DNA from 3 places in the Paenibacillus sp. SJS-P3 genome. Region 3 is predicted to be linked to each of the others. Evidence: riboswitches for the same ligand, from Rfam matches in the RefSeq annotation. Region 3 holds a riboswitch; each other region holds the start of a gene.
The links. A riboswitch is a leader RNA that binds a small molecule or an ion and turns the genes downstream of it on or off. The one in region 3 is predicted to bind cyclic di-AMP.

Region 1 (4,160 bases), 1.4 Mb from region 3:
GAGCCTTGCAGGGTGCCCTCGCGGCTACGCGTAGGAGAAGGGGCTGCCCCAAAGCCATCGGCTTTAGGGACAGCCCCTTTGAGTTCCAGCGTGATAGGGAGCGCAATCTCAGCCCGGCGCCAGCGGAATGCTGCTGCTCCGCCGCGAGCCGTACCATTTCATCGCCCAGGCGACGCCGGCAGGCGCGACGATGTAGACGATGCCCGCAAGGATGTTGCCGCCTCCTCCGATGAGGAAGAGCGAGATCGACATCAGCACGGAGTCCATGATGGCATGGGCGAATACCGCCGTGAAAAATCCGAACCGAAGGAAGATGTATCCGAACAGAAGGCCGAGAATCGTCAGCTCGATCAGCCTCGTCGTAGACGGGTAGATCGGATAGGTCACATGTCCGAGCGCCCAGATGATCGTAGGGATGAGGCAGGCGACGAACGGGTTTTTCAGCCACTTCATCAGCAGGCCGATGCCGAACAGGCGATAGACGGCTTCCTCCTGGATGGCTGCGCACCACGCCAGCAGCGGCATCAGCAGCGGAGCGGCGAGGTTGTAGGGCGACTGGGTTACGTCGCTTGTCGACCAAGCTCCGGTAAATGCCGACAGGCCGATCAAGATAACGGTCTGCAGGCCGAGAAGGATGAAGCCGAGCACATAGGCAAGCTTCATGCTGCTCCAAGCGGTCTCTCCGAAGCGGGACTCGCGGGAGGTCAGCCACAGCCGCCTGCCCTGCGCGCGCCATAGCCCATCCCCGGCGACGAGGGAGAAGTAGGCGGACAGAGCGAGCAGGAAGGTGAGGCCCATCGTGATGACGAGCTGGACCAGGACGACGGTCTCGGCGTTGGGCCGCGCTCCATACATGGCCCGGAGGCCGTCGAGCATGTTCAGGTTGTTGATGGCATAGAAGCCGAGAAACACGAGGCTGATCGCCCAGCCGCGGCGGAAGGAGCTGTACTTCCTCATGACGATCGAATAGATGACGGCGAGAACGAACAGGATTCCGCTCGGCAGCAGATTGCCCAGCAGCGACAGGCTGGAGGCGATCCGATCCTGATCCGCCGTGTAGGCGAGGTAATCCTTGGGCACTTCATAGCGCGGCATGAACTCCGCCAGGACGGTCTTGCCGCCAGGCTCAGCTGCGGCGGCGGAAGGAGGAGCCGCCTCTATGGTGAGGCGGGCTTGGCCGATCCCTCCTCCTTGCACGGCATACACCGTCTTGTAGCCCGCCGATTCACCGATCCTCTCCAGCTTGCCGTAGCCGAGCTCGGCGGCTTGCTTGGCGGCAAGCCGGTCAAGCTGTTCCGCGCTGGGGGCAAGGACGTCCGCGGATTCTCCGGCAGAGGGCGTGAACACCTGCTTCCAGCCGATCACCCGGCCGCTGGACATGCCGACCTCGACGAACATCTGCCCTTCGGGCAGGGAGAGAGACACCTGCCATGTATCGGCCGGAACGATCTTGCCGGGTCCTTCCTCGAATTTTTTGGACAGCTTTTCTTTGCTCAGATAACCGGTTATGTCCCGGTCGGATTGGTGGACCGTATGAGCGGCGAGAGGCTCGGAGCCGGTCAGCTGCCGGGCGAAAGCCATCGCTGCCTGCTGCGCCTCGCCCTTGGGAACAGGCTTGTCGGAAGCTTCCTCTCCCGACAGCCCTCCCGCGAAGGAAGGGATGATCTGCAAAATCAGGAAGATGGCGGCTCCAATGATTCCCGTCCAGAAATACTTACGATAGCTTTTCTCCAACTCGGAGCTGTTCATGATTGTCCTCCTGACGATGCCTGACTGCAGGGCAAGCTTTTATAACCTTACCACAGCGGCTTTCAAATTATCCACGCCGCGGCAGGGAGAGATCGAGATTTCGCGCAAAAGAAAGAGCAAGGGCAGGATTACGCCTTGCTGGACTTGTCCCAGCACTATTTTCCGTCCCATATCGCTCCGCAAGCTTGGATTGGGACATTGGTAACCTGTCCTCTATCCTATATAATCAAATCCGACCATATAGAACAGCCGAATTTCCAAAGAATACGGGGGAACCATATAGCTGCCTGGCGCAGCTTGGGGTGAATTCCGTTCCGGCGCAGGCGGCTGCCTGCCGGGAGCGGATAGGGCAGCCGTCATGCCCGAATCCGACAGCTAACCTCGGAGGCTGCTTGACCGGACTCGCAGGGCGCACAGGCACTTGGGTTTCCAGTGCTTTTTTTTGTGCTTCCGAAGCGACAGGCTTACGATGCCAGGACTTCGCGATCGGCAGGGATATGGAGACAAAAGGAGAGTCGCCGGCATGCAATCATGGTCTTCAGTATTCAAGCAAGCTTTCAAATTGTCGCCGCCGCGCATTCTCGTCGCCGGATTCGCCGTCATGATCGGCATCGGCTCGCTGCTGCTGATGCAGCCGTTCGCAACGGCCGGCGGAGAGGGCACGAGGTGGATCGACGCCCTGTTCACCGCTACTTCGGCGGCTTGCGTCACAGGCCTCGTCGTCGTGGATACCGGCACCCACTATTCGATTGCAGGCCAGATCATCATTCTTCTGCTTATTCAGATCGGAGGGCTCGGCTTCATGACGATGGCGACGCTGTTCGCCCTCGTGCTGCGCAAGCGCATCTCGCTCAAGGACCGGCTGCTGCTGCAGGAAGCGATGAACCAGAGCTCCATAGAGGGAATCGTCCGGCTTATCCGCAAAGTTCTGCTGTATTCCCTCGTCATCGAAGCGGCGGGAGCGCTGCTGTACGCGGTCCGCTTCGCATCGGACATGCCGATCGGCCGCGCCGTTTACTTCGGCATCTTCCACGGCGTATCCATGTTCAACAACTCCGGCTTCGACATCTTCGGCGATTATCGGAGCCTCACCGGCTATGTGTCGGATCCGCTCGTCAATATCGTGACGATGGTGCTGATCGTTACAGGAGGCCTCGGCTTCATCGTGTTGTCCGATCTGATGGAATGGAGGAACAACCGCAGGTTCTCCCTCCATTCCAAAGTGGTCTTGCTGGCCACGGGCAGCCTGATCGTCATCGGAGCGGTCGTCATCTTCATCTTCGAATATTCCAACGCCAAAACGATGGAGCCGCTCGGCTTCGGAGGCAAGGTGCTCGCAGCCTTCTTCCAATCCGTCACGACGCGCACGGCGGGAGCCAACTCGCTCGATATCGGCGCGATGCGCCAGGCGAGCTTGTTCTTCATGATCATCCTCATGTTCATCGGGGCATCGCCGGGCTCGACGGGCGGCGGCATCAAGACGACGACGTTCATGACGCTCGTCGCCGCGATGGGCGCTATGATCCGCGGCAGGGAGGACATCGTCCTCTTCCGCTACCGGCTGGGCAAGGAGCGCATCATGAAGGCTTTGACGATCACGATGCTGTCGCTTGCGCTCGTGCTCGTCGTGACGATGGTGCTCTGCACCGTCGAGGACCGCGATTTCCTGCGGATCCTGTTCGAGACGGTATCGGCATTCGGCACCGTCGGGCTCAGCACGGGAATCACGACCAGCCTGAAGGATGTCAGCAAGCTGCTGCTCAGCCTGACGATGTTCGCCGGCCGGCTCGGTCCGCTGACGATGGCATACGCGCTGAGACCGAAGCAAGGCAAGGAATTATATAAAAATCCAGAAGGCAAGATTATCATCGGATAGGAAAGGAAATAAAGAGACACAATGGGAAAGAGTTCAAAAGGAGAGCAATACTGCGTCATCGGGCTGGGCCGATTCGGCTCCAGCCTGGGCAAGGAGCTCATGCAGCTCGGCTATGAGGTGCTCGGCATCGACCGCAGCGAGGAGCTGGTGGACGATATGAGCGCCGTGCTCACCCATACGCTATGCGCCGACGCGACGGACGAGGATGCGCTGCGCGCGATCGGCATCCGCAACTTCGACTGCTGCATCGTGGCCATCGGGGGAGACATCCAGTCGAGCATTATGGCGGCGATACTGGTCAAGGATTCCGGAGTCGGCAAGGTCGTCGTGAAGGCGGTATCGGAGCTGCACGGCCGGGTGCTGGACAAGCTTGGCGTCGACAGGGTCATCTATCCGGAGCGGGATATGGGAATCAGGGTCGCCCATCAGCTCGTATCGCCCAATCTGCTCGACTATATCGAGCTGTCGTCCGAATACGCCGTCGCGGAGCTGGCTGTTCCGGGCTGCCTCAACGGCAAGGCGCTGTCCGAGATCG
Region 2 (4,160 bases), 200 kb from region 3:
AGCTTGGCACCACGTTTCTCACCTTCCATGGCGCGGAGCACAGCCGATTCAGCCATTCGCTCGGCGTCTATGAGCTGACGCGCCGCATCATCTCGCAGTTCGAACGCAGCGAATACCCCGACTGGCCCAGGGAAGAGAAGCTTCTTAGCCTCTGCGCGGCTTTGCTTCATGATCTCGGGCATGGGCCGTTCTCCCATTCCATTGAAGAAATCATGGAATTCGACCATGAGGAATGGAGCTGCTCTATTATAGAAGGAGATACGGAAGTGAACCGGCTCCTGCGTTCCGTCGAGCCTGGATTTCCTGGCAAAGTAGCCTCAGTTATCCGGAAAACCTACGAGAAGCCGATCGTCATTAATTTGGTGTCGAGCCAAATGGATGCGGACCGCATGGATTACCTGCTGCGGGATGCCTACTTTACCGGGGTCAATTACGGTACGTTCGATCTGGACCGGATTCTCCGCGTGCTGCGCCCCCACCAAGGCAGGATTGTCGTCAAGGACAGCGGCATGCATGCGGTCGAGGATTATCTGATGAGCCGATATCAGATGTATTGGCAGGTATATTTCCATCCGGTGACACGCAGCTCGGAGATCGTACTGAGGAAAATTCTTCTGAGGGCCCAGGAGCTGTGCCGTTCGGGCTATTCCTTCTCCTGGATTCCCGAGCCGATCAAGCGGCTGTTCAACCAGGAGCTGGATGTGGTTTCTTATTTGAAGCTGGACGAATCGCTTGTCCAAACGGTTTTTGCCGCTTGGACCGAAGAGGAGGATAAGTTGCTGGCATCATTATGCACCCGATTCCTTAATCGCAAATTGTACAAATATATAACCTTCGACCGCGAACATGAATCAGACGCCCAGTTTTTCTGCGAACGGCTGGCCGCCGCTGGAATGGACCGCGATTACGAGCTGGAGATTGATTTCCCTTATGATCTTCCCTATCATGTGTATCGTTCGGGAATGGACAAGCAGGAGGAAGGAAACCGGGGCAAGCCTCCGATCCTGCTTCTTGACAGCTCCATGCAGCTGACGGAAATATCCGCGCAGTCCGATGTAGTGAGGTCGATAACGGGCATGCACCGCGGCCAATACCGGCTCTTCTACGATGCCGAAGCGGCTTCGCTGCTCAGCTATCGCATGGAACCGGAAATTCGGGAAAGACTTGGCCTGTAGGCCGTATTCGAAAGGAGTCGAAACATGGCAGGATTGATTGACACGCATACGCATCTGGACTCCCCCAAATTCGACAATGACCGCGAGGAAGTAATCCAGCGCGCCCGCGACGCGGGCGTGGAGCTGATGTTCAATGTCGGATTCAACCGCGAGACGATTCCGACGACGCTGGAACTTGCCGAAAAATATCCGTTCATCTACGCCATTGTCGGGTGGCATCCGACGGACAGCGCCGATGTGAGGGAAGGGGACCTCGAACGGGTGGAGGCGCTGATGGCGCATCCAAAGGTCGTCGCTATCGGGGAAATCGGACTGGACTATTATTGGGATACCGCTCCCAAGGATGTCCAGCAGCAAGTATTCCGGGAGCAGATCCGCATCGCGAAGCGTACGGGCAAGCCGATCGTCATTCATAACCGCGATGCCCATGAGGATGTCGTCCGCATTCTTCGGGAAGAGAAGGCGGCTGAGGTCGGAGGCATCATGCACTGCTTCTCCGGCAGCTGGGAGACCGCCAAGCAGTGTCTGGACATGAACTTCTATATTTCGTTCGGCGGGCCGGTGACATTCAAGAATGCCAGGGTGCCGAAAGAAGTTCTTGCGCAGGTTCCACTGGACCGTCTGCTGATCGAAACGGACTCCCCATATCTGGCTCCTCATCCTCATCGAGGGAAGCGGAATGAGTCCGCATTCGTGGCATTGGTTGCCGAGACAGCGGCGGAAATAAAAGGTAAAAATGTGAATGAGATCGTTTCCATCACATCCGCAAATGCAAGAAAATGTTTCCAGCTTTCTTAAAATCGGGCGAAAAAGCTTGTAAAAAGGTGCTTGGTTGAGAAAAATTATATTTTCGCTCCATCAAACCGCCAAAAACGGCCGGATTTTCCTCTAATTTGGCTGAAAGAGTCTTTTATCTCTTCTTTACAATCGGTTGACCAAAACTGTATGATTCAACTCAGAGCTTTGAGTGATGCAGTTTTGTATTCATTCGCTTAATCTCCCCACAAGGGAGAGCGGGGGAACCAAGCAGCGATTCCATGCAGTCCCGGATGACATGATATTCCGGAGCGGACTGGATGGACGAACTGACCTTTTCCAGGGGTGAATTTTGCCAAAAGGCCTTGAGCAGGCCAAGTAGGCGAATAGGGCAGCTCTCTTGTCCGAACCCGTCAGCTAACCTCGTAAGCGCATATAAGAGAGATCAACCTCGTGCTCCACTTTCCATGTGTTCAGCGTGACCAACCCGGGAAGCCACGATACAGATCCTCTGTCGACGGCTTCTTTTTGTTTGAATATTGCGTAAACCGTCGACATAGGGTTAACCGTGGAGGTGAAGCAAGAGGTTGATAGGCGTGCTGCTCGGCACGTACAAAACCTAATAGTCGCGTCTTAAATAGTCATGCGTAACACGAGGCGGCGGGGCTATGTAAGGAGGACCGAAGAAGTGGGCGCAATTCCCTTTAAGGACACCCATGTACAACGATCATCCAGCAAGTCTTTCCAATGGCGATGGAAGCATGAAAACCTGCGTTTGATCCTACTGAGCTTAATTATCTCAATCGCGATGACTTTCATGTTTTTGGTGTTGTTGCACGGAACGTCTGAGAAGAACGTCTCCGTAGTGTTGAACGGACAGGAAACGATCCTGAGCACGAAGCAGGATGTCCTGCAGCACCTACTGGATGAACAAGCTATAACTGTCGGACCGCACGACCAGATTTCAGTTCCGCTGAGCGCGGCGCTCAAGGATGGGGACCGGATCATTGTCGATCAGGCTGTGCCGGTGACGATTATGGCTGACGGAAAGACTACGACGGTGTACACGACCGAAAAAACCGTGAAGGCCGCGATCGGAGAGTCCAATATTCCGATTCGCGAGCAAGACAAAATTTTCCCTGACACCTCCTCGCAGCTGAAACCGAACATGACGATTCGGGTGCTGCGAATCGACAAGCATACGACCACGACAAAGCACGATATTCCTTTCACCGTCATCCGCAAAGAGGATGCTACCTTGGAAAAGGGGCAGCTAAAAATGGTGAAGGCCGGCCAAAATGGCCAATTGGTCAAAACCTTCGAAAAGGTATACCAGGATGGCAAGATGGTATCCATGACGCTGCTCGCCAAATCGATGGAACAGCCCGCCGTGAACAAGATCGTTGCGGTCGGCACCAAGGAAAAGCCGAAGCCTAAAGCAGTCGCTCTCAGCGCGGCGTCTTCGGCATCGCAATCCGTCACCAAATCGGGCCTATCGCTCAAAGCCAAGAAAGTGCTGAACAACGTAACCCTGACGGCTTATACCGCCGGCTTGGCCTCTACGGGCAAATCCAAAGGCGATGCCGGCTACGGCATCACTGCTTCCGGAGCAAAAGTATCGGAAGGCCGTACCATTGCAGTCGACCCGGATGTCATCCCGTTGGGATGGTGGGTATATATAGAAGGAATCGGCTTCCGTCGTGCAGAAGATACGGGGAGCGCGATCAACGGCAAGAAGATCGACGTGTTCTACGAGAGTGAATCTTACGCGAGGCAGTTCGGCAAGAAGCGCGGATACACCGTATACGTGCTGGGTCCAACCAAGCCGAAGCTGAGCTGATTCAAGCGATACGGGTCCGCCTCTACGAGGCGGTCCCGTTTTGGACGTTTACCGGGCATGAGGAGAGTAGAGAGGGCTTTTTTGGCCCATGCTAGTACCACTGCTGTCCTTTTCCGGCCGCAGTCCGGATTCGGACCTGGCTGTCATTCAAGAGGCTCAAGCCTCTTTTTCTTTTTATACCCCTCAAACGCGTATTGAATTAAAGGAGACAAGGCCTTGATCAAAGAAATTATCGTCGTGGAGGGCAAGGACGACACGGCAGCGATTCGGCGCGCCGTGGAAGCCGACACGATCGAAACGAACGGCTCGGCGATCGGCGAGGAAGTGCTGCGCCGGATCGAGCTCGCCATGCAGCGTCGGGGAGTCATCATCTTCACCGATCCCGACCA
Region 3 (4,160 bases):
CGCCGCCCATGACGACTTCAGGCTGAAGCTTCAGCAGCATGTCGGCGATCTCCGGCTTGTCCGCGCGGCGGCGGGTATGGGAGACGACCGCGGCCGGCGTCGCGTCCTCGATCTCCGAGGTCGTGACGATGCCGACCGACATGCCGCGCGTGCGCTTCAGCATCTCGGCGAGCGTCTCGACCTGCGGATCGTCCAGCGAGCTTTCCGTATTGTCCGGATAGACGCCGAGGGCGTTCACGGCGGATTTGTGGCCGGTATTGTAGGCGCTGGCGCTGTTGGCCGAGTCGGTGACGATGGAATCCATGCCGGAGGTGGTGACGACGGCGCGCTGCTCCAGCTTGTCCATTTCCATGAGGCCGTTGTACTTGCCCTCGGTCAAGCCCTTGGACATCGCGCGGGCGATCGTGATGCTAGGCTGCGACATGCCGTCCCCGACGAAGAGGATGATGTTCTTCGCCTTCTTGCCGGCTGCGGAGGTGGTCACCGCTTGATAGGAGACCGTGCGGGACAAGGAGCCGGCCGTCACCTTCACGGTGTAGGAGCCCGGCTTGTCCAGCGATACGCCGCGGATCATGAAGGAGGAGCTTGAGGCGGTGCTGGTTTTTTCGAAGCTTTTGCCGAAAAATGCTTCCGCGCTTTTGCCGTTTATCTGGATGCTGACGGCCGAGGCATCGCCTGTCCAGTCGTTCAATTCCACGCGGAAATCGAATTTGCCGCCCGCCAGAAACTTGGCATTATGGATGGGAGCTACATAAATGGACGGCGCCGCTTTGGCCGTCGCGGCCGCTTCGGCTGCCGCCGCAGGAGCCGGAGTCAGCTCGGCCATTCCGATTCCTCCTGCTGCCAAGGCGCTCGCAAGCGCCGCTCCGAGAAACATTTTACCTGCTTTTGCTTTCTTCATCTCCCCAAAACCCCTCCGCTACTAGAAATGAATGCACTTCCACAGCGTAAGTAAGAATGATTAAGCAGGTGCTAACGATTTGTGAATAGTTGGTAAATCAAGAAAACGCCTGCGAAGCCGCAAGGCGTTTTCATTCATGCATGCATTCGACGGCTATTTCTTCTCCTCGGCAGCTGTTCCGTCCTCCGGAGGACGATTGCCGTTTTTCAGCTCCCAGATCGAATAGCCGAAGTCCATTTGCAGATGGGGATTGTCCGGGAACTTGGGCCAGTCGCCGCCCCATGTGAAGCCGAGCCCCTTGGCGATCGCTACGACCTCCAGCCAGTCGGCTTTGCCGTTCTTGTTCCCGTCGTATTCCATATCCCAAATAATATCGCCCCCGCGGTCCTTGAGAGCGAAGTCGATCGCCAGACCGTAGTTGTGGTAGGATTCTCCGCCGCGGGCATGGGTAACGATGGAGCCGTCGCCATCCCGGCCTTTGCTGTACAGGACATCCTGCTCTGCCGAGCTGCGGAAGCCGTCGGTGATGACGACTTTGATGCCTTTTGCGGCGGCCAGCGAGATAAGCTCGTCCTTTTTCCCGTCCAGCACCGGATGCAGCTGCGTAACGGGAGGCACCTCCCGGTATAGTCCCGGAGGGACGACCCGGTCGAACAGGCGCGGCATCTCCAGCTTGAAGAGGGCAGCCGCCGCAAGTACGAGTCCCGCCGCAAGCAGCAGGCAGCCGAGGCCGCTTCTGCGCCGGGTCTGAGTCCGGCCTGCGGACTTGGGGCTGCGGCCCTTTTGTCCGCCCGTCATGGGGCTTTGCTGCATGAAGGTCTCCTTTGCACGTTCGCTTTGTTCAAGCTTATACGAGCGGGAAGGGCAAAAAGCTTCAGGAAACGGCTGATCGGCTTGGGATCTGTTTCCAGTTGGAGCGGATGGGGTAAGGATAGGAAACGAGCTGGAAAATGCTGACGCCGGCAGCCGGGCGCCGAGCATGCGCAAAAGCAAACAAACCGCTGGCCGCCGCCCCGAAGGGCTGGCTGCTGCGGTTTGCGCAAGGGGATCCGGATTCAGGACAGGCTAGTCCACATCGGGACTGCCGTCAACCGTATCGGCTGGATCGTCGGCGTATTTCTCGTACTTGGTGTCGTCCATGATCCGGCGTGCGGACACGTAACGCTTCGTGTAGTAGGAATCGCTCAGGCTGCTGATCATGACGCCTTTGCTCGACGAGGAATGGGCGAACTTGCCGTCCCCGACATAGATTCCGACATGCGAGACGCCGCGGCCGCTCGTATTGAAGAACACGAGGTCGCCCGCCTTGAGATCAGCCTTCGCGACTTTCTTGCCCAAGCCTGCTTGGGAAGAGGAGGAATGCGGCAGGGAGATCTTGAATTGCTTGAATACATAGGACGTGAATCCGGAGCAATCGAATCCGTTCGTCGTCGTTCCGGCCGTTTTGTACGGCGTTCCGACGAGATCGCTGATGACACCGTCCATTTTGGAATCAGCCGCTGCGCTGCCTGCGCCTGCAGTGAACAACAGAGAGATTCCGAGGATGAGGCTTGCTGCTTTCTTCTTCAAGCTTGAGTAGCTCCTTCCAGAGCCTACGAGGTTAGCTGTGGGGTTCGGTTGAAGGTTCCCTATGATTCCTGCGGCATGCGTGACAATAGCTGACGGACGCCCAAAATCAATTCACCCTGAAAGTGGTTCCCCCGTTTCCATGTTCAACGGAATTCGGCATTTTGATGATACTGGAAAACATATTCTTGCTTTTCGCCCCTTCTCCTTCCCAAAACGACATTTTCTAATAATTCTCATGTTTCAACGAGAAGAAAATAGCGTTTACATCCGGATTATATGGGAGCTGACCTCCCTTGAACAGACAAAATGGCGACTCTTCCCTATTTATGCAACCGGTATGGCAATCGCTCCACATTGCCTTTCCTGACGGCCGCCGATCGGACGCAGAAGACTGAGAAGACTGGCGCTGCCGCCAGTCTTCTTTGTCTTTTCTTAGAAGGGGATGCGACTACAAAAAGCCCCGTCTTCTCCAGGAGAAGGCGGGGCTTGACTGATTCCGCAACCGGATCAAACGGTATAAAGGACGTCTTCCATCAGGGTAAGCAGCCGGGATCTCATTCCGACCAGCTTCATCAGGGCTTCCTCCTGCAGGCTGCCGGTATCCGGGCTGAGCAGGGCGTGCTCGCTGCTGATCGCCTCAAGGGCCTTGCCTGTGTTGGGATTCAGGTCGTAATGCTCAAAACGGTAAAGCAGCTCGGCGGTGGATTGGTGAAGCTCTTCATAATAAGCTTGAATTTGTTCGGTCATCGTTCGATTTTCCTCTCTGGTTTGGTTATTTTCTCTATTCTGCTGTTCGATGTATGGGGGCGGCCCCGAGAGAGCCGGCGATTGTGTGCGGAAACTTCGCTTACAGCATGCCCATCGTTGTTTTCATTGCTTGCGTCTGTTCTTCCGATCCGATAGCGGGCAGCGGATGGGGAGCGGGAACCCATCTGCCGACTCAGGGATAGGAACCGATATGCGTGAGTCGAGCGGAAGCATAGGGTGCCCGATTGCCTGAGAAGGTATTAAACCGGCAGACGCTCTTTGAAAACAAGTCATAATTGTCAGAGAATTTTCACAATTGTACGATGGAATTATTGCTTTGTCAACTAATGTGACGCGAATCCTCCCAGCAAGCGTACTGTGATGTCAGCAGCCACAAGTCAAGCAGCGTGCGGACGAGATGATAGGCTTGCTGGATGACGAGGGCGGCCAATCCGGCCCATGCCATCGCTGCGGCGCTGAAGCCGGCACCGATGACGCCGGAGAAGAGGAGCAGGGTCAGGCTGAGGCCGGCCATCGGGAGCAGCCGTCTGCAGGCGGCCGATAGGGACGCCGAGACTTTGAGCCTGGATACCGCTCCGAGCTGGAGGGAGAGGCTGAGCAGATGCAGAACCCCGATCCACAGCAGCCACGCTGCCGCCCAAGGCAAAATGCTGACGGCGATTTCCTGCAGGGAGGATCCGTTCTTGACCACATCCCATGCCCGGGAGCCGAGCCACCAGAGAGGAGCGACGGCAAGAAGCGTCTCCGCCCAGTAGAGAAGCAGGACCGGCTTCCATGCCTTGCGCATGCCCTGCAGGAATAGCGTGCCGCCTTCATGTCCCGCCGCGGTATGGTGGATGGAATAGAACAGGCCGGCATTGATGAGCGGCGTGACGATCATGCGGGAGAGCAGCAGGGCGGCCAGCGTCCACAGGACCGGCTG

Region 1: another riboswitch for cyclic di-AMP. It lies ahead of AC06G8_RS17315 (TrkH family potassium uptake protein); the one in region 3 lies ahead of AC06G8_RS01070 (C40 family peptidase).
Region 2: another riboswitch for cyclic di-AMP. It lies ahead of AC06G8_RS00140 (G5 domain-containing protein); the one in region 3 lies ahead of AC06G8_RS01070 (C40 family peptidase).

What each region holds. Positions count from the first base shown of each region.
Region 1 is NZ_CM160043.1:3,761,554-3,765,713, reverse strand. Features, by position in the region: gene AC06G8_RS17320 (CPBP family intramembrane glutamic endopeptidase) at 109-1,749, opposite strand; cyclic di-AMP (ydaO/yuaA leader) riboswitch at 1,987-2,153, shown strand; gene AC06G8_RS17315 (TrkH family potassium uptake protein) at 2,273-3,625, shown strand; gene AC06G8_RS17310 (potassium channel family protein) at 3,647-4,160, shown strand, end outside.
Region 2 is NZ_CM160043.1:26,210-30,369, forward strand. Features, by position in the region: gene AC06G8_RS00130 (HD domain-containing protein) at 1-1,175, shown strand, start outside; gene AC06G8_RS00135 (TatD family hydrolase) at 1,200-1,973, shown strand; cyclic di-AMP (ydaO/yuaA leader) riboswitch at 2,155-2,378, shown strand; gene AC06G8_RS00140 (G5 domain-containing protein) at 2,620-3,771, shown strand; gene rnmV (ribonuclease M5) at 3,988-4,160, shown strand, end outside.
Region 3 is NZ_CM160043.1:227,314-231,473, forward strand. Features, by position in the region: gene AC06G8_RS01060 (alkaline phosphatase) at 1-901, opposite strand, end outside; gene AC06G8_RS01065 (M15 family metallopeptidase) at 1,055-1,567, opposite strand; gene AC06G8_RS01070 (C40 family peptidase) at 1,967-2,470, opposite strand; cyclic di-AMP (ydaO/yuaA leader) riboswitch at 2,476-2,639, opposite strand; gene AC06G8_RS01075 (hypothetical protein) at 2,978-3,217, opposite strand; gene AC06G8_RS01080 (hypothetical protein) at 3,558-4,160, opposite strand, start outside.